DNA from 2 places in the Terrisporobacter glycolicus ATCC 14880 genome. Region 2 is predicted to be linked to the other one. Evidence: riboswitches for the same ligand, from Rfam matches in the RefSeq annotation. Region 2 holds a riboswitch; the other holds the start of a gene.

Region 1 (10,794 bases), 250 kb from region 2:
GTATATTTTTTATTTTTTGTCGAATATATATAAAAATCATATATGTTTTTTATATTAACTATATTATTTAGTTATTATTCCCTACAAATTATCTTTCATTTTATATTTTTACAGGACAAAAAATTTTAAAAAATTTTCAATTAAATTATAAAATAATAAGTTTCAATTACAATTTAATTTAATTTTTATATAATATATGTTTTTTAAGCAAGCTTTTATTTAGATTTTCAATTCATTTATTATCTATTTAGCTCACTTATATAAACTCTTAAAAACCATTTTTATTCCCATTTTACAAGCCTAATTTTCTGTTGTTATATTTGGTAAATTTTGCTATAATGAACTTAATTATATAAGACAAAGGAGGGGTACTAAAATGGCTTATAAAATAACTGACGATTGTATAGCTTGCGGATCTTGTACTGATGAGTGTCCAAACGATGCTATAATATCTGGGGACGATAAATACGAAATAAATGCAGACGAATGTTTAGATTGTGGTTCTTGTGCTGATGCATGTCCAAACGATGCTATAGTATCTGAATAATATCTACATAAAAACTATTCAAGATAATAAATTATCTTGAATAGTTTTTTTTATATAGTTTTCTCATTGTACTTTTTTATCAAATTTTGTTATAATAATATTGCATTATAATTAAACATAACAAGGAGGACCTATCAATGGCTTACAAAATAGGTGATGCTTGCATAAGCTGTGGCGCTTGTGCAGATGAATGTCCAGTAGGATGCATATCAGCTGGAGATGATATCTACGTAATAAATGCAGATGAGTGTATCGAGTGCGGTGCATGTAATAGTGTTTGTCCAGTGGAAGCTCCACAACAAGACTAATTAAAAAAGCTATTCAAATTATATAATATAATTTGAATAGCTTTTTTTAATTTATTATCCTTATAGAAGATCCTCTTTCATTAAGTATGATAATGTAAATAAACTTTCAGTTAAGTTAACGTTTTCTACTATTACATCCTTAGAAACATTTAAGTCAATTGGTGCAAAGTTCCAAATTTCTGTTACTCCTGCATTAACTAGTCTATCTGCTAACTGCTGAGCTCCGTTTTTTGGCACACACAGAATTCCGATATCTATATTATTTTCTTTTATATATTCTTCTATAAAATCCGAATCTAATATTTCAAATTCTCTTATTTTTAATCCTATCACTTTAGGATTAGCATCAAATAATGCCTTTATCTCGAATCCGGCATTTCTAAACCCTGCATAGTTTGCTATTGCTTGACCTAAATTTCCCGCACCTATAAGTACCGCGCTATATGACTTATCTAAACCTAAAATTTTTCCTATTTCAGTGTGTAAGTCTTCGATGTTGTACCCATATCCTTGTTGGCCAAATCCTCCAAAGTTGTTCAAATCCTGTCTAATTTGCGAAGCAGTGAATCCAATTATATCACTTAACTCTTTAGAAGAGATTCTTTGTATATCTTTTTTTAACAAATCCCCTAAATATCTATAGTATTTAGGCAATCTTCTTATAACGGCCATTGAAATATTTTTATTAGCCATTAGTTCACCCCCCTGTATAATTGTTTTGTTATTATTATTTTTGTGAATAGTATAACACTCTTGATTATATTATACCAAAACATTATAATTTTAGATAGTTCAAGGAGGTATAAATTTATGATTGTTTTATCGTGTAACAATTTGTATAAAAGTTTCGGAATAGATTCCATTTTAGAAAATATATGCTTTACAGTAAATGAAGGAAATAAAATCGGTATTATCGGTATAAATGGTACTGGTAAAACTACTTTAATGAAAATAATATCTGGTGAATATGGATACGATGAGGGAGATATATATACTTCTAAGGATTGTGAAATAGGATATTTACAACAAAATACTAACTTCCTTTCTAATAACACTATATTAGAAGAAGTTTTAGAGGTTTTCAAACCATTAATAGATATGGAAAACTATTTAAGAGAGTTGGAGCATAGAATTGCTGAAGAAGGTAGCAAAGATAACTCTTCTATTTTAGAAAAACTTATGAATGATTATTCTCATGCTCTAGAAGATTTTGCTTCTAAAAATGGTTACGGATATAAATCTGAAGCAAAAGGTGTTCTTAAAGGACTAGGTTTTAAGGATGAGGATATGGACAAACCTATAAATATTTTGTCTGGTGGAGAAAAAACTAGAGTACTTTTAGGTAAATTACTCCTAAAAAAACCTACTCTATTATTGCTAGATGAACCTACAAACCACTTAGACTCTGAAGCAATAGAATGGCTAGAGTTTTTCCTTAAGCAATATAAAGGAACTGTTATGCTAATATCTCATGATCGATATTTCTTAGACCAGGTTGTTGATAGAGTATTTGAGATTCATAACAAAAGATTAAAAACTTATAATGGTAATTACTCTAAATTTATAGAGTTATCTAAAGTTGAAAAAGAACTTGAATTAAAAAAATTTGAAGATCAACAAAAAGATTTGAAGAAACAAGAAGAGTCTATTGAAAGATTAAAAGCCTATGGAAGAGAAAAGCATCTAAAAAGAGCACGTAGCAAAGAAAAGGCTTTAGATAAAATAGATGTTTTAGATAAACCTGAAGCATATAGAAAAAAAGCTAAGATTCAGTTTAATCCTTCCATCTCAAGTGGAAATGATGTTCTTCACGTTGAAGATTTATCTATGGCTTATGATGAAAGAGTTTTATTTAAAGGCGTTAATTTCGATATATATAGAGGGGAAAAAGTTGCACTTATTGGACCTAACGGTATAGGTAAATCCACATTATTCAAAATAATAATGAAAGAACTTACTCCTATTTGTGGTGATTTTAAACTTGGAACTAACGTTAATGTTTCTTACTTCCATCAGGAACAAAAAACTTTAAACTTAGATAATACTATTATTGATGAAATTTGGGATAGTAATGAAAAGTTAACTCAAACAGAAATAAGAAGTATGTTAGGCTCTCTATTATTTGAAGATGAAGAAGTATTCAAAAAAATCTCTACCTTAAGTGGTGGTGAAAGAGCCAGAATAGCTATTCTTAAATTAATATTATCTAAGGCAAATTTCTTACTACTAGATGAACCTACTAACCACTTGGATATAGATTCTAAAGAAGTTTTAGAAGAATCCCTAGAAAATTACACAGGTACTATATTCACTATTTCTCACGATAGATATTTTTTAAATACTGTTGTAGATAAAATTTTAGTTTTGGGTGAAAGTGGCATAACTGAGTATCTTGGAAATTATGATTATTATATTAATAAAAAGAGAGAATCTGAAGAAATGTCTGCCATGGTTGAAGTTGAAGAAAAAACTAAAACTCAATTAAAAGAAGAAAAAAGAAAAGAAAAAGAACAACGTGAAAAAGAAAAAAAGAATAAATTTAAAATAAAAAATATTGAACAAGAAATAGAAGATTTAGAAACTAAAATAGAAAAACTAGATAATCTTCTATGCCAAGAGGAAGTTTATTCTAATCCAGATAGGTCTAAAGAAGTAAGCCAAGAAAAAATCACTTTTGAAGACAAACTTTCTTCACTGTATGAAGCTTGGGAAGAATTAGTTTAAAGAAGCATGACTTCCTAACTCAAAAAAAGTCCCGAAAGGGACTTTTTTCTATTTTACAGCTGCAACAACTGACATTTCTACTAATATTTGTTCTCTAGCCATTTTTGCTTCTACACAAGCTCTAGCTGGCTCATGTCCATCTACTATCCAAGCATCGTAAACTGAGTTCATATCAGCGAAATCTTTCATATCTTTTACATATACAGTTATAGATAATATATGTTTTTTATCTGATCCATATTGATTTAATAATTCTTCAACTTTCGCTAAAACACCAGCTGTTTGTTCTTTTATATCTCCTTCTCCGCAAGTTTGTCCACATAAGTAAATTGTATTGTTAAATACAACTGCCTTACTCATTCTTCCATTTCCTTCAAATCTTTGTATACTCATACTAAGTTCCTCCTGTAAATTAAATTGTGTCTATTTTTAAGTTTGGTACTGCATTTAGAGACATATCATCTCTTTTGCCATTTATAAAATTATAATACCCTGCACAACCTATCATAGCTGCATTATCTGTGCACAATGATAATGAAGGATATTTAATTTCTATATCATGCTCTTTCCCCATTTGAGAAATCTTATCCCTAAGAGCTGAATTAGCTGCAACGCCTCCTGATAAAGCAATTGTTTTATAATTTTTTTCTAAAGCAGCTTTTATTGCTTTCGTAGAAAGAACTTCAACAACAGCTTCTTGGAAAGATGCTGCCACATCTTCTACTACAATTTCATTATTTTTCATTTTCTGACCATTTAAGTAGTTCAGTACTGCTGATTTTAATCCACTAAAACTAAAATCATATGAATCGTCTATATAAGCCCTCGGGAAATCTATAGCTTTTTTATTTCCTAATTTAGCAAGTTTATCAATTATTGGTCCACCTGGGTATCCTAAATTCATAGCTCTTGCTATTTTATCAAAAGCTTCTCCTGAAGCATCATCTCTTGTTCTTCCTAGTATTTCATAACGATTGTAATCTTTTACTTCTACTAAATGAGTATGACCTCCAGATACAACTAAAGTTATAAATGGTGGCTTTAAATCTTTGTGTTCAATATAATTCGCACTTATGTGGCCTTGCATATGATTAACCCCTACAAGTGGTTTATTTAAAGAAAATGCCAATGCTTTTGCATAAGAAAGTCCCACAAGTAAGGCTCCTACAAGCCCTGGTCCATATGTAACAGATATATGATCTATATCTTCTAATTCAATATTCGCTGTATCTATTGCTTCTTGGAATACAGCATCAATATTTTCTATATGCTTTCTAGAGGCTACCTCTGGTACAACGCCTCCAAATTTTTTATGTAATTCAATTTGAGTAGATACTATATTTGCTAATATTTCTCTACCATTTTTTAAAATAGCAACTGCCGTTTCATCGCAACTACTTTCCATCGATAATGTTATTATATCCTTCATTTTTACACCTCTTTTAGCTGGTTCCACATAATGATGGCATCTTCTTTGTTATCACTATAATATTCTTTTCTTATACCGCCCATTTTAAATCCATACTTTCTGTATAAATTTTGTGCTACTGTATTAGATGATCTAACCTCTAAAGTCATGGCTACTATATTATTTCCCTTACATAACTTAACCATTTCTTTTACAAGTTTATCTCCAATTTTTTTACCTCTATATTCACTATGAACTGCCACGTTTGTAATATGACCTTCATCAACTACAAACCAAACACCTACATATCCTACTATTTTATCATCTAACTGAGCAACTAAATATCTAGCTAAGTTATTTTTTAATTCTTTTTTTATTGATTCTTTTGACCAAGGATCTACGAAACAATCTTCTTCTACAACATAAACCGCATCCACATCATTCATTGTCATTGATCTTATTATAATATTATTTTCCATCTCTTAACCTCTTTTGCTTTTCTTCATATTGTTCTTCTGCTTGAGATTTTCTGATATACATTGGATTTATGTCATAACAATTATGTACATATATATTTTGTTCAAGTTTATATTTTGCTACAGTACACAAACTACTTGCTTTAGTTATGTTATTTGATGGAGATGATATAGTAATATTTGATATGGCTTCTATTTTTTCTTTATATTTATAAACAGCTTCACCAACTATTACCCATTCTTCACTTGTTACTGATAATTCTTCTAGTAAATCATCAATTTGTATTATACTTATTTTTTCTAATGCTTTACTTTTATTTTCTTCAACTATATATTTACAAGTATAAACTTGATTTCTTTGTGCATCTAATATAGCGCATATATTTTTATTACAAAGATTCATGTTAGCACCTAGTATTTCTAGAGAATTTATACCTATTAAAGGAATATTATTTACATGAGCCATAGCTTTTGCTGTAGCCATTCCTATTCTAAGTCCCGTGAAAGAACCCGGTCCTACACAAATACCTATGGCGTCTATATCCTTAATTTCTATATCACTAAGTTTTAACATATTTTCTATCATAGGCATTAGTTTTTGTGAATGAGTTTTTTTAGTGTTTATACTATATTCACAAATTAACTTGTCATCTTCTAATACTGCCACATTTGCAGCCATGGTAGAAGTATCTATTCCTAGTATCCTCATTATTTAGTCAACTCCTCAACTATTTCTTCGTATTTTTGTCCAAATGGTGTTAGTACCATTTCTCTTCCATTTTCTTTATAATTTAATTCTATTTTTAAATAATCTTCTGGTAGTATGTCTTCAATTATATTTGCCCATTCAATTATACAAACACCTTCTGAATCTATATATTCATCAAATCCAATATCGTACATTTCCTCACTACATCCAATTCTATACACATCAAAATGATATAAAGGTAGTCGACCTTCATATTCATTTACTATAGTAAATGTTGGACTTGTAATATAATCGTCTACTTCTAAAGATTTAGCTAAACTTTGTGTCATCGTAGTTTTTCCCGCTCCTAAATCTCCAATTAAACAAATCACACTACCTGGAAAAAGTAACTTACCTAGTTTTTCTCCAATCTCTCTTGTTTTCTCTTCTTTGTCTAAAAAAATTGTTTTCATTTATATCACCATAAAATCCTTTATTTCTTATAATTAACTTTCATATTATTAATTATTATTGTCAAATCAATCCGTATTTTAGTCATTTCTTTCTTGTGCAACTAGATATTATTATATAATAACCTTCATTTATAATAAAGGGGTTATCTTTATATACTTAAATTCTAAGTTTAATAAATACAAAAAAAGAGCTAAAATAGCTCTTTTTTATTTTAAAACTTATTTACTAAGTATTTTTTCCATCTTTTTGAATAATGGTAGTGTAACTACTGTCATTATACCTGCTTTTAATATATTAAAAGGAGCAATCATCCATATTACAAAAGTCATTAAATCTGTAACTCTTGGATTTATTATAGTTCCCATTTGTATTATTTGTTCTAATGGCATACCATATACTGTTACATATAAAGGTATCATTATAAAGTAATTCATTATACATCCCATAATAGTCATAGCTACTATTCCTACTAATCCTCCAGCTAACACTCCTTTTGTAGTTTTTAGCTTTTTATAAAATAAACATATAATTAATACATAAGACCCACCTATTACTACATTTGCAAATTCTCCAACTCCTCCAGTAGTACTTGCTGTTATTCCTTGAAGTAAGTTTTTAACTATAACTATAGCAAGACCTGCCATTGGCCCTAAAGACATTCCACCAAATATAGCTGGTATATCAGATAAGTCTATTTTTAGAAATGACGGAAATATTGGTAGTGGCACTGCTATAAACATAAGAATATAAGCTATTGCTGATAATACTCCCACCTTTGCTATAGTTTTTGCAGATGATAATCCTGGCTTTCTAATTACATTTTGCATAATATAACCTCCAAATTTTAAATATTTTTCTGAAATTAAAAAAACTCGAAGAATTGTAACCTTCGAGTCTTATGAATATTCAAAATGGATTATGGTATATATCATAATTCTCTTCTCTCATCCAGACTGTACTGTCGGCTTTGGAATCTCACCAAATCATGCTACAAATGTAGCTCGCGGGCTATAACCGCCGGTAGGGAATTTCACCCTGCCCCGAAGATCTTCTATTTTTTTAATTTCTTATTATATTATTATAATAATTAAATAGATACATTATGTCAATATAATATTTTAGACAGCAAAACTCAAAGCATGACTTCAGTTTATTTATTTTTCTTATAAACTATTTTTCCATCTATAATTGTATATAATACATGACTATTTATCTCAAAAGGATTATTGTCCCAAATAACTATATCAGCATCTTTTCCAATTTCAATAGATCCAACTTTATCGTCTATTCCTAATACTTTTGCTGGATTTATTGTTATTGCTTCCAATGCCTTTTCTTCTTTCATTCCATGTTTTATTGCTATCCCTGCACATATAGGCAAGTATTGAATGGGAACGACTGGATGATCTGTCATTAAACAAACATCTAATCCTGCATTTGAAAGAATTCCCGCTGTTTCAAAAGTTAAGTTACGAAGTTCTATTTTAGATCTTTCTGAAAGAGAAGGCCCTACGATTACTGGGTATCCTTCTTCCACCAATTCATCTACAACTAAATGCCCTTCTGTACAATGATCTAGCGTTAATCTTAAATTAAACTCTTTTGCAATTCTTATGGCTGTAAACATATCATCTGCTCTATGAGCATGAGCTTTAAGAGGGATTTGTCTTTTTAGTACTGGTATTAAACTTTCGTATTTAATATCATATTCTGGTTTACTTTCATCGTCTTCTTCTAACTCACATCTTTCAACTTCTTCTAGATATTCCTCTGCCTTTTTCAAATTTTCTCTAATTAAAGCTGCTATAGCCATTCTTGTTTGTGGAGTTTTATCGTCGCTACCATAAACACTTTTAGGATTTTCTCCAAAAGCGATTTTAGCTGCAACGGGATTTTTTATTACCATTTTATCTATAATTCTACCGAATGTTTTTATAGCTATACACTGACCACCCATTACATTAGCACTTCCAGGCGTAGTACAAACTGCTGTTATTCCACCTTGAACTGCTTCTGTAAAGTTTCTATCCATTGGATTTATGCCATCAATAGGATTTAAATGAGGAGTCACAGGGTCTGTTTCTTCGTTACCATCAGCACCTTCTGCTCCCATTCCATCTTCCCAAAGACCTAAATGCGTATGTGCATCTATAAAACCTGGCAATACTAAACACCCATTTGCATCTATTACTTGTGCATCCAAAGGTGCTACTATTTCATCACCAATTTCTATTATTTTTTTATTATCTATAAGAATATTACTATTTATTATTCCTTTAGTTACTGTATTTATTGTTCCATTTTTTATGAATATCACTTATTCTCCTCCATTATTAAAGCTTCATAGATAAGGCAACTCTTTGTTTATCCAAATCTATTCCTATTACTTTAACATCTATTATATCCCCAACAGAGCAAATTTCCATTGGATCTTTTACAAATTTATTACTCATTTGTGATTTATGAACTAAACCATCATTTTTTATTCCTATATCAACGAATACTCCGAAGTCTACAACATTTCTAACAGTTCCTTTTAAAATCATACCTTCTTTTATGTCTTCTATCTTCAATACATCTGTTCTAAGTATAGGCTTCATTCCATCTTCTTCTCTAGGGTCTCTACCTGGTTTTTTAATCTCTAAAATAATATCTTTTAAAGTTAATTCTCCCACACCTAAATCTTCACTTAATTGTTTTAAACCTATTTTTTCTACTTTCTCTTCTATATCAGATATATTTCTATTTTTTATATCATCTAAAGAGCATCCTAATATTTCTAACATTTTCTTACAAGTATCATAACTTTCTGGATGGACTCCTGTATTATCTAATGGATTTTTACCATCTTCGATTCTCATAAATCCAGCACATTGAACAAACGCTGAAGGTCCTAGTCTTTTTACCTTCTTAAGTTCTGTTCTTGATTTAAATGATCCATTTTCTTCTCTATAAGTAATTATATTTTTAGCTACAGCTTTACTTATTCCAGCTATATGTTCTAAAAGTGAGTATGAAGCTGTATTTAAATCTAATCCAACTTTATTTACCGAATCTTCTACTACTCCATCTAAAACTTCTTTTAGCCTCTTTTTATTTAAATCATGTTGATATTGTCCAACACCAATACTTTCTGGATCTATTTTTACAAGCTCTGCAAGAGGATCCTGAAGTCTTCTTCCTATAGATATAGCTCCTCTTATAGAGACATTTATATCTGGATGCTCTTCTGCTGCCAATTCAGATGCGGAGTAAATTGATGCTCCTGCTTCATTTACTATAATGTATTGAGTATCTACACCTAATTCTTTTATTAAATCTGATATAAGACTTTCTGATTCTCTTGATGCTGTACCATTTCCTATGGCTATAACATCTATTTTATGATTTTCTATTAATCTTTTTAGTGTTTTCTTAGTTTGTTCTACTTTACCTTGTGGTTTGTGCGGATATACTATCTCTTCATCTAAGAATTTTCCACTGGCATCAACCACTGCTATTTTACATCCATTAACATATCCTGGGTCAAATCCCATAACTACTTTTCCCTTTAGTGGTGGTTGTAATAAAAGATTTTTTATATTTTCACCAAATACACTTATGGCTCTCTCTTGAGCCAATTCTGTCAAATGATTTCTAACTTCTCTTTCTATTGACGGAAATATTAATCTTTTATAAGCATCTTCTATGGCTGCTACTAATATTTCTTTATTTTTAAAGTTATTTTTATTTATATATTGATTTTCTATATATTTTAAAATTCTATCATTATCTATTTCTAGTTTAACTTTTAAGAATTCTTCTTTTTCTCCTCTATTTATTGCAAGCACCCTGTGAGAAGCCATATTGCTTACTCTTTCACTAAAATCATAGTACATATCATAAACAGATTTTTCATCCTTAGTATTTTTAGTTACTATAACTCCATATTTTAAAGCATTTTCTCTCATATATTTTCTTATTTGTGCATTATCAGAAATTATTTCTGCGATTATATCATTTGCTCCTTTAAGTGCATCTTCTACAGATAAAACTTTTTTCTCTTCGTCTATAAACTTTTCTGCTTCTGAATTTATATCAGCTATACTTTTTTCTAAAATTAATAAAGCTAAATCTTCTAAGCCCTTTTCTTTTGCTATTGTTGCCCTTGTCCTCTTTTTTTGTTTAAA
Region 2 (10,794 bases):
TATTATTATCTTCTTTACCTGGTGTAGCAGTGAATTCAATAAGAATAGATGGTGTTCTTCATGAATTCTCAACAGTATCAGGGGTTAAAGAAGATGTTACTGAAATAATATTAACTTTAAAAGAACTTTCTGCAACTATAGATGGTGAAGGAAGTAGAACTCTTAAAATTCAGGCTCAAGGACCTTGTACTGTAACAGGAGCAGACATAATCTGCCCACCAGATGTAGAAATATTAAATAAAGACTTATTAATCGCTACTTTAGATGATAATGCTAAATTTAATATGGAAATAAACATTGACAAAGGTAGAGGATATGTTCCAGCCGAGGAAAACAAAACTGAAAATATGCCTATAGGTGTTTTACCTGTAGACTCAATATACACTCCCGTACAAAAAGTTAGCTACCATGTAGAAAACACAAGAGTTGGTCAAAAATCAGATTATGATAAATTAACACTTGAAGTATGGACTAATGGAAGCATTAATCCTCAAGAGGGGATATCTCTTGCAGCTAAAGTATTAGTTGAGCATTTAAATCTATTCATTGACTTAACTGAGCATGTAAGCAACGTTGAAATAATGGTAGAAAAAGAAGAAGATCAAAAAGAAAAAGTTCTTGAAATGACTATTGAAGAACTTGATTTATCAGTAAGATCTTACAACTGTTTAAAGAGAGCGGGAATTAATACAGTTGAAGAATTAGCTAATAAATCAGAAGATGATATGATGAAGGTTAGAAACCTTGGTAAAAAATCACTTGAAGAAGTTATTCAAAAACTTGAAGAATTAGGATTAGGACTTAAACCTAGCGAAGAATAAGCGAGCAAAGGAGGGATTGGCGTGGCTAATTACCGTAAATTAGGACGTGTGACATCACACAGAAACCTTATGTTAAGAAACTTAGTAACTGACTTACTAAGATGTGGTAGAATAGAAACTACAGTAACAAGAGCAAAAGAAACTCGTAGAATGGCTGAAAAGATGATAACTCTTGCTAAAAGAGGAGATCTTCATGCTAGAAGACAAGTTTTAGCTTACGTTATGGATGAAACAGTAGTTAATAACTTATTCACTGATATAGCTCCAAAATATGCTGAGAGAAATGGTGGATATACTAGAATAATAAAAAAAGGCCCAAGAAGAGGCGATGCAGCTGAAATGGCATTTATTGAATTAGTTTAGTAAATAGTTAAAATATATGAAAAAAGATTAAGTTTGATGGGCTTAATCTTTTTTTTATGCAAATAATATTAATTAAAAAAGATTATATAATCAAAGGAATTATTTTTTAATTAGAACTGTGATATAATATTAAGATACAAATTTTAAATTACTACTTTAAAGAAGGAGTAGAATAAATGAACAATATTATAAACGTTAACAATATTTCATATGAATATATAACTGAAGAATCTAGTTTTAAAGCTATAGATAATTTAAGTTTGAATGTTAAGCAAGGTGAATTCGTGGCTATTATTGGGCATAATGGTTCTGGAAAATCAACTTTATCTAAAAACTTAAATGCTATTTTGATGCCAACAGAAGGTAATATCTTAATAGATGGAAGTGATACAAAAGATGAAGAAAAACTATGGGATATAAGGCAGACTGCAGGTATGGTATTCCAAAATCCAGATAACCAAATAGTTGCAACTATTGTAGAAGAAGATGTGGCTTTTGGGCCAGAAAATTTAGGTATAGAACCTTCAATAATTAGAGAAAGAGTAAGAGAAGCTCTTGAAAGTGTAGGAATTACGGAATTAAAAGATAGACAGCCACACTTATTATCTGGAGGGCAAAAGCAAAGGGTTGCTATAGCAGGTATAATTGCTATGAGACCTAAATGTATAATTTTTGATGAGGCTACAGCAATGCTTGATCCATCAGGTAGAAAAGAAGTTATGAATGTAATAAAAAAACTTAATAAAGAAGAAAATATTACAGTATTACACATAACTCACTACATGGAAGAGGCCGTAGAAGCTGATAGAGTTATAGTTATGGATAAAGGACGAAAAGTATTGGAAGGAACACCGAAAGAAGTGTTTAGAAATATAGAAAAGCTTAAGAAAATAGGCTTAGATGTTCCTTATATGACAGAGCTAGCCACTTCTTTAAAAGAAGAAGGAATGGATATTAACGATGATGTATTAACAGTAGATGAGATGGTGGTGAAATTATGTCAATTGTTGTAAAAAACTTAACTTATATATATGATGAAGGTATGCCTTTTGCTAGCAAAGCAATAGATGATATATCATTTGAAATAAAAGATAGAGATTTTGTAGGTTTAATTGGTCATACAGGATCAGGAAAATCTACTCTTATACAGCACTTAAATGGTCTTATTAAACCATCATCAGGAGAAATTTTCATAAATGATTTTAATATAACTGGTGAAAATCAAAATCTAACTGAAATTAGAAAAAGAGTAGGTATAGTATTTCAATATCCGGAGTATCAACTTTTTGAAGAAACAGTTGAAAAAGATATAGCTTTCGGACCTTCTAATTTAAATTTAAACCAGAAAGAAATATCTATTAGGGTAAAACAGTCTATGAAAGCTGTAGGACTTGATTACAATGAATATAAAGACAAATCACCTTTTGATTTATCTGGTGGTCAAAAACGTAGGGTGGCAATTGCTGGAGTTATAGCAATGAATCCAGAATTATTAATACTAGATGAACCTACTGCTGGATTGGATCCAGGCGGAAGAGATGAAATCTTTGCTTTAATAAAAAGATTACACGAAGAAAGTAATATGACTATAATACTATCCTCTCATAGTATGGATGATATGGCTAAGATAGCTAAGACTATAATAGTTATGAATCATGGTAAGATTGAATTTATGGGAACACCTAGACAAATTTTTAATAATCATGCATCAAGACTTAAAGAAATAGGATTAGATGTACCTCAAGTTTTAGAATTAGCTATAAAATTAAAGGATAAAGGTTTTGATATAAGAACTGATGTCTTAACAATAGAAGAAATAAAAGAAGAAATACTAAACTTTATGAAAGGAAGAAAGAAATGTTAAAAGATATAACAATAGGTCAATATTATCCTGCAAATTCTTGTATTCATAAGTTAGATTCAACAACAAAGCTTATTGCAACAATAGTATTCATGGTATCTTTATTTGTAGTAAATAAATTTTGGCCATATTTATTAGTGACTGCAACATTAGTTGCAGTAGTAAAAATGTCTCAAATACCTCTTAAATACATTATAAAAGGTATAAAACCACTTAGATGGATAATTCTATTTACATTTGTTATAAATATATTCTTTTTACCTGGTGAGGTGATTTGGAAGTTTGGTTTTTTAACTCTAACTAAAGAAGGAATAAGACAGGCTATTTTTATGTCTATAAGATTAGTATTTTTAGTTGTTGGTACATCATTACTTACATTAACAACTTCTCCTATACAACTTACAGATGGTATAGAAAGAATGTTAAATCCTTTAAAGAAGATAGGAATGCCTGTTCATGAGCTAGCTATGATGATGACAATAGCTCTTAGATTTATACCTACATTATTAGATGAAACTGATAAAATTATGAAAGCACAAATGTCTAGAGGTGCTGATTTTGAAAGTAGTAATATAATAAATAGGGCTAAAAACTTAGTACCATTATTAGTACCATTATTTGTTAGTGCTTTTAGAAGAGCCGATGAATTAGCAATGGCGATGGAAGCTAGATGTTATAGAGGTGGATATAATAGAACTAAGATGAAAGAAGCTAAAATTACAAAATCTGATTATATAGCTTACGTTTTACAAGTTGTATTTTTGGCAATCATAATAGTAACTAAATTCATATAAATGAGGAAGTAAATGAGAAATTTAAAACTTACTATACAATATGATGGTACAAAATATTGTGGTTGGCAGAAACAACCTAACTCTTCTGGTATACAGGGTACAATAGAATATGCCATCTATGAAATAACAAAAGAAAAAGTAAATATAATAGGATCGGGAAGAACAGATGCAGGTGTTCATGCGTTAGGTCAAGTTGCTAACTTTAAGACAAACTCAAGCATACCCATAGCTAGAATTCCTGATGCCTTAAATGCAAAGTTGCCAAAGGATGTATCTATAATTGACTGCCAAGAAGTATCTGATGATTTTCATTCTAGATACAGTGCAACAGGGAAAATATATAGATATTTAATATATAATAAGCCTTATAGAAGCCCATTATACAAGGATATATCATATCATGTCAGATATGAACTTGATATAGAAAAAATGCGCTTAGAAGCTAAGTCGCTACTTGGGACACATGAATTTAAAGGATTTATGAGTTCTGGATCATCAGTAAAAGATACAGTTAGAACCATACATAATATTTCAATTGAGTATAGTGGAGACTTAATTGTTTTAGAAGTGGAGGGTAATGGATTTTTATATAATATGGTGAGAATTATAGTAGGAACGTTGGTGGATATAGGCAGAGGAAGAATAGATAAACCGCTGGAAGAAATAATTGCTTCACAAGATAGGGGAGAAGCAGGTCATACCGCGCCTGCACACGGATTATTTCTTAAAAAAGTTCATTATTAAACTTGACACACCAGGGTCATTGTATTAAAATGAATAAGAGTGTGCTAGTAAGTCCACATTGCCCCGGACTTTATATATACGGTAGATAAAAAAATTATGAAAATTAAGGAGGGACAACCATGAAAAGTTATATAGCTAAACCAGCTGACGTACAAAGAAACTGGTACGTAGTTGATGCTGAAGGAAAAACATTAGGTCGTCTTGCTACAGAAATAGCAACTATATTAAGAGGAAAACATAAACCAACATTTACACCACACGTAGACGGTGGAGATTTTGTTGTTGTTGTAAACGCAGCAAAAGTAGTTTTAACAGGAAAGAAATTAGATCAAAAATTATATAGATACCACACTGGTTATGTAGGTGGATTAAAAGAAATAACTTACAGAGAAATGATGGAAAAGAAACCAGAAGAAGTAGTAGCACATGCAGTTAGCGGAATGTTACCAAAAAATAAATTAAGAAGCAGAATGATGACTAGATTAAGAGTATTCGCAGGTGCTGAACATACACATGCAGCTCAAAACCCAGTTGAATTAAACGTATAGGATTAATAGGTGAAAGGAGGAGTTATCATGGAAAAAGTTCAATTCTACGGAACAGGAAGAAGAAAAAGCTCTGTAGCTAGAGTTAGATTAGTTGCAGGTGAAGGAAATATAGTAGTTAATGGAAGAGATGTTAATGAATATTTTAACTACGAAACATTAATAAGAGATGTTAAACAACCATTAGTTTTAACTAATAATGAAAATAAATACGATGTAATAGTAAAGGTTGAAGGTGGAGGATTCACTGGACAAGCTGGAGCTATAAGACACGGTATATCAAGAGCTTTATTAAAAGCTGATGCTGAGTTAAGAGGAGACTTAAAGAAAGAAGGATTCTTAACAAGAGATGCAAGAATGAAAGAAAGAAAGAAATATGGTTTAAAAGCTGCAAGAAGAGCGCCTCAGTTCTCAAAAAGATAGTTTTTATTCAATATTGGAAATTTTTCGAATTGTATATACAAGATGTATTTCAACAATATGTTGGAATACATCTTTTTTTATTATAAATTTCAACTAAATAATTTCTCAGGAAATAAAGAAATATTTATTAAAAAGTAAAAAAAGTATCTTATTAAATTGTTAATGAAAACACTATATAAAGCTATAATATGAAGCTATAATATGAAGCTATAAAAAATGGCTAACAACTATTAGTTGTTAGCCTAACTTAATATTGGGTTTTGGAATTATCTATTTGAGATAAATTACTCGCTTATTTATAGTTTTCTGCTCTAACTTGGAAGTATGACTGTGGGTGATTACAAACAGGACATACTTCAGGTGCTATCTTACCTTTATGTATGTGTCCGCAATTTTGACAATGCCAGTAAACTTCACCGTCTTTTTCGAATATAGTTCCATTTTCTAGGTTTTCAAGAAGTTTACGGTATCTTTCTTCGTGTTCTTTTTCAATTTCTCCAACAGCTTTAAATAAATACGCTATTTTATCGAACCCTTCTTCTTTAGCTTCTTTAGCAAAAGTAGCGTACATATCAGTCCATTCGTAATTTTCTCCTGAAGCAGCGTCCTTTAAGTTATCTGGAGTTGATGGCATACCGTCATGTAAAAGTTTGAACCATATTTTAGCATGTTCTTTTTCGTTATTTGCAGTTTCTTCGAATATATCAGCTATTTGATTATATCCTTCTTTCTTTGCTTTAGAAGCATAATAAGTATACTTAGTTCTTGCTTGAGCTTCTCCTGCAAAAGCAGATAGTAAATTTTTTTCTGTTTTACTTCCCTTTAATTCCATAATTATCTCCTCCATTGATTTAACAAATTTAATTTATATAATCAATATCTATTTTTATTTATATTATATATATACCATAAAATGGTAAGTTAAAACATGGAAATGTATTTTTTCTTAATATTTTATTTCTAAGTGAAATGAAATATTAATTGACAGATTGAGTATATTAAATTATGATTATCTTAATTGAATAAAATCTTCAGGGCAGGGTGAAATTCCCTACCGGTGGTTATAGCCCACGAGCCATTATGGCATGATTCGGTGTGATTCCGAGGCCGACAGTAAAGTCTGGATGAAAGAAGATGAAATAATTAATCTAATTTAATTTTTATTAATTTGAATTATATGCTCTGGAATGAATTTATCATTTCAGAGTTTTTTGATTTATAATAAGAATATATTATTAGAATAATCAGTTTATAGAAATTCTGCCTTGAACATATTGTTCGAGGCTTTTTGTATTTGTATGAATTTTGTTGGAGGTGAACTATGATTGATAAAAAATATATGCAAATGGCTTTAGAGCTTGCTAAAAAAGGTTGTGGATTTGTGAATCCGAATCCTATGGTGGGTGCTGTTATTGTAAAGGATAATGAAATAATAGGTCAAGGATATCACAAAGCTTATGGAATGTTTCATGGGGAACGAAATGCAATTAAAAATTGTAAAAAATCACCCAAAGGGGCAACTATATATGTAACATTAGAACCTTGCTGTCATTATGGAAAAACACCACCATGTACTCAGGCGATAATAGAAGTTGGTATAAGTAAAGTTGTTATAGGATCATCAGATGCAAATCCATTAGTAAGAGGAAAAGGAATAGAAGAACTTCGAAATAATGGAGTGGAAGTAATAGAAGGACTTTTAAAAGAAGAGTGTGATGATTTAAATGAAGTATTTTTTCATTATATAAAAACAAAAAGACCTTATGTTGTAATGAAGTATGCAATGACAATGGATGGTAAAATTGCAACTTATACTAATCAGTCTAAATGGATAACAGGGGAAGCTTCGAGAAAGAGAGTACATGAAGATAGACATAAATATAGCGGAATAATGGTGGGAATAGGAACTGTATTGCTAGATGATCCTATGCTTAATTGTAGATTAGATAATGGTAAAAATCCTACAAGAATAATATGTGACTCTAATCTAAGAACACCTATTGACAGCAAGATAGTAAGTACAGCTCATGGGATACCGACAATAATAGCTACAAGTGAAAGTGGTAAAGATAAACATAAAACATACACAGATAAAGGATGTAAGATTATAGTTGTACCTAAAAAAGATGATCATATTGATTTGAAAGAATTAATGATTATATTAGGAAAAGAACAAATAGATAGTGTTCTTTTAGAGGGTGGTGGAACTTTAAATTGGTCGGCGTTAAACAGTGGTATAGTTAATAAAGTTCAAACCTATATTGCACCGAAAATATTTGGAGGCATAAATGCTAAGTCTCCAGTATCAGGAAGAGGTGTAGATAATCCTAAGAATTCATTTTATTTAAAGAATACAAAAATAATAAAAATAGATGAAGATGTATTAATAGAAAGTGAGGTGGCGCATAAATGTTCACAGGGATAATAGAGGAAATAGGAATAATACAAAGTATAAAAAAAAATAATAAATCTTCCGTGCTTTCTATACAAGGTAAAAAAATATTTGAAGATATTCATATAGGGGATAGTATTTCTGTAAATGGTGTGTGCCTTACTGTAACTACATTTAGCAACAAAACTTTTACAGCTGATGTAATGAATGAAACTCTGAGTAGATCTTCATTGGGAAGTTTGAAAAATGGGAGTTATGTAAATTTAGAAAGAGCAATGTCTTCAAGTGGTAGGTTTGGTGGTCATATTGTATCAGGGCATATTGATGGAACTGGAAGAATAATAAAAATTAAAAGAGATGATAATGCAATTTGGTATACGATCATAGTAGAGGATAGCTTAATAAGGTATATAGTAGAAAAAGGATCTGTTGCTATAGATGGAATAAGTTTAACTATTGCAAATGTAAATAAAAATAGTTTTAGTGTATCGATTATTCCTCACACATCACAGGAAACTATACTTTCCCACAGGTTAGTTGGGGATATTGTGAATATCGAAAATGATGTTATAGGTAAGTATGTGGAAAAGTTAATAACTTTTGAAAAAAACAAAAAAGATGAAAGTAATATAACAATGGATTTCTTAATAAATAATGGTTTTTAGGAGGCATAAGAATGTTTGAGTTTAATAAAGTAGAAGAAGCTTTACAAGATCTTCGAGAAGGAAAAATAATAATTGTTACTGATGATGAAGATAGAGAAAATGAAGGTGACTTTATATGTGCAGCTGAATTTGCGACAACAAAAAATGTGAATTTTATGGCTACTCATGCGAAAGGCCTTATATGTATGCCTATGAGTAAAGAAATTTGTGATAAATTGCAACTTACTCAAATGGTATCCAATAATACAGATAATCACAGTACGGCTTTTACAGTTTCCATAGACCATGTGGATACAACGACAGGAATATCTGCACTAGAAAGAAGTATAACAGCTATGAAATGTGTGGATGAAAACTCTAAGCCAGAAGATTTTAGAAGACCAGGTCACATGTTTCCACTTTTGGCAAAGAAAAATGGAGTATTAGAGCGTAATGGACATACAGAAGCTACTGTTGATTTAATGAAATTAGCAGGACTGAAAGAATGCGGATTATGTTGCGAGATTATGAGAGATGATGGAACTATGATGCGCACAATAGAATTAATAGAGTTAGCTAAAAAATGGGACCTAAAATTTATAACTATAAAAGATTTACAAGATTATAGGAAAAAGCATGACAATCTTGTAGAGTGTATAGCCAATACAAAAATGCCAACAGCATATGGAGATTTTAGAGCATATGGATATATAAATAAATTAAATGGAGAACATCACGTAGCTTTAGTGAAAGGAGATATAAATGATGGGGAAGATATATTGTGTCGTGTACATTCAGAGTGTTTAACTGGAGATGCTTTTGGTTCACTAAGATGTGATTGTGGAGAACAATTTGCTGCTGCTATGAGACAAATAGAAGAGGAGGAAAGAGGAATACTTCTTTATATGAGACAAGAAGGACGTGGCATAGGTCTTATAAATAAACTTCGTGCTTATGAGTTACAAGATCAAGGCATGGATACTTTAGAAGCTAATTTGGCTCTTGGATTTGAAGGCGATATGAGGGAATATTTCATAGGAGCTCAAATATTAAGAGACTTAGGTATAAAAACTCTAAGATTACTCACAAATAACCCTGAAAAGATATATGGACTATCAGGGTTTGGTATGGAAATTGTAGAAAGAGTACCAATACAAATGAATCCAACTATAAATGATGTGTTTTATTTAAGAACAAAGCAAGAAAAAATGGGCCATATTTTAAATTATTAAAATTCACTTAGTTCATATCGTCAACGAGATGCCTTCGCTACAGCTTCAGGCAAATCCGTTGCTCAAAATAAAATTTACTTAGTTTAAAATTATAAAAGGAGATAAAAAGCATGAAAATATATGAAGGAAAATTAGTATCAAAGGATGTAAAAATAGGTATAATAGCAGCTCGTTTTAATGAATTTATAACATCTAAGCTATTGGGTGGAGCGGTAGATGCTCTAAAACGACATGATGTAGATGAAGATAATATAGAAGTTGCATGGGTACCGGGAGCATTTGAAATACCTCTAATAGCATCAAAAATGGCAAAAAGTAATAAATATGATGCAATAATATGCTTAGGAGCAGTAATTCGCGGAAATACAACGCACTATGATTACGTATGCAGTGAAGTATCAAAAGGAATTGCTCATGTATCACTGAACAGTGATATACCAGTGATGTTTGGGGTTATAACTACAGAAAATATAGAACAAGCCATAGAGCGTGCAGGAACTAAAGCCGGAAATAAAGGATTTGATTGTGCAGTAGGCGCCATAGAAATGATTAATTTGATAAGAGAAATAGAGGCATAGTAAATATTAATTGATTAGAAGCTCATAGCACTTTTGCTGTGAGTTTTTTTGTAAGAATTCCTTAAGAAATAGAGTAACTATTATGTAAGAATTATATTCTATTATATTAGTATAGACAAAAAATGTATAAAAAGATAGAAAGGGGTGAACATGATTGTTACAATAGCATTATCAAATGTGGAAAATATACGGGAATCGATAACCTTTAATAAATTCATTAGGCACACTTGTAGGTTTTATGATTTATATACATCTAAAAAAATATTAAAAAGTATGAAAGTTATAAAAGTATGTGATTCTAGTGTATAATACAAGTGATAATGAATTGTATAAAGGAGATGAGGCGAATGTACAATATATTAGTAGTAGATGATGATAAAGAAATAGTTGAATCGAT

Evidence for each region. Region 2 has a riboswitch for FMN ahead of ribD (bifunctional diaminohydroxyphosphoribosylaminopyrimidine deaminase/5-amino-6-(5-phosphoribosylamino)uracil reductase RibD). Riboswitches for the same ligand answer to the same signal wherever they lie in the genome.
Region 1: another riboswitch for FMN. It lies ahead of TEGL_RS18900 (ECF transporter S component); the one in region 2 lies ahead of ribD (bifunctional diaminohydroxyphosphoribosylaminopyrimidine deaminase/5-amino-6-(5-phosphoribosylamino)uracil reductase RibD).

Annotation. Positions count from the first base shown of each region.
Region 1 is NZ_CP117523.1:3,892,380-3,903,173, forward strand. Features, by position in the region: gene TEGL_RS18855 (DUF362 domain-containing protein) at 377-547, shown strand; gene TEGL_RS18860 (DUF362 domain-containing protein) at 685-855, shown strand; gene TEGL_RS18865 (redox-sensing transcriptional repressor Rex) at 916-1,548, opposite strand; gene abc-f (ribosomal protection-like ABC-F family protein) at 1,666-3,579, shown strand; gene TEGL_RS18875 (RidA family protein) at 3,628-3,972, opposite strand; gene tsaD (tRNA (adenosine(37)-N6)-threonylcarbamoyltransferase complex transferase subunit TsaD) at 3,992-5,008, opposite strand; gene rimI (ribosomal protein S18-alanine N-acetyltransferase) at 5,011-5,466, opposite strand; gene tsaB (tRNA (adenosine(37)-N6)-threonylcarbamoyltransferase complex dimerization subunit type 1 TsaB) at 5,456-6,172, opposite strand; gene tsaE (tRNA (adenosine(37)-N6)-threonylcarbamoyltransferase complex ATPase subunit type 1 TsaE) at 6,172-6,624, opposite strand; gene TEGL_RS18900 (ECF transporter S component) at 6,844-7,452, opposite strand; FMN riboswitch at 7,558-7,677, opposite strand; gene TEGL_RS18905 (amidohydrolase) at 7,776-8,942, opposite strand; gene TEGL_RS18910 (Tex family protein) at 8,959-10,794, opposite strand, start outside.
Region 2 is NZ_CP117523.1:103,757-114,550, forward strand. Features, by position in the region: gene TEGL_RS00735 (DNA-directed RNA polymerase subunit alpha) at 1-821, shown strand, start outside; gene rplQ (50S ribosomal protein L17) at 843-1,184, shown strand; gene TEGL_RS00745 (energy-coupling factor transporter ATPase) at 1,361-2,197, shown strand; gene TEGL_RS00750 (energy-coupling factor transporter ATPase) at 2,182-3,048, shown strand; gene TEGL_RS00755 (energy-coupling factor transporter transmembrane component T family protein) at 3,042-3,839, shown strand; gene truA (tRNA pseudouridine(38-40) synthase TruA) at 3,852-4,583, shown strand; gene rplM (50S ribosomal protein L13) at 4,703-5,131, shown strand; gene rpsI (30S ribosomal protein S9) at 5,159-5,551, shown strand; gene rbr (rubrerythrin) at 5,844-6,383, opposite strand; FMN riboswitch at 6,575-6,691, shown strand; gene ribD (bifunctional diaminohydroxyphosphoribosylaminopyrimidine deaminase/5-amino-6-(5-phosphoribosylamino)uracil reductase RibD) at 6,873-7,976, shown strand; gene ribE (riboflavin synthase) at 7,961-8,608, shown strand; gene TEGL_RS00790 (bifunctional 3,4-dihydroxy-2-butanone-4-phosphate synthase/GTP cyclohydrolase II) at 8,620-9,819, shown strand; gene ribE (6,7-dimethyl-8-ribityllumazine synthase) at 9,930-10,397, shown strand; gene TEGL_RS00800 (response regulator transcription factor) at 10,745-10,794, shown strand, end outside.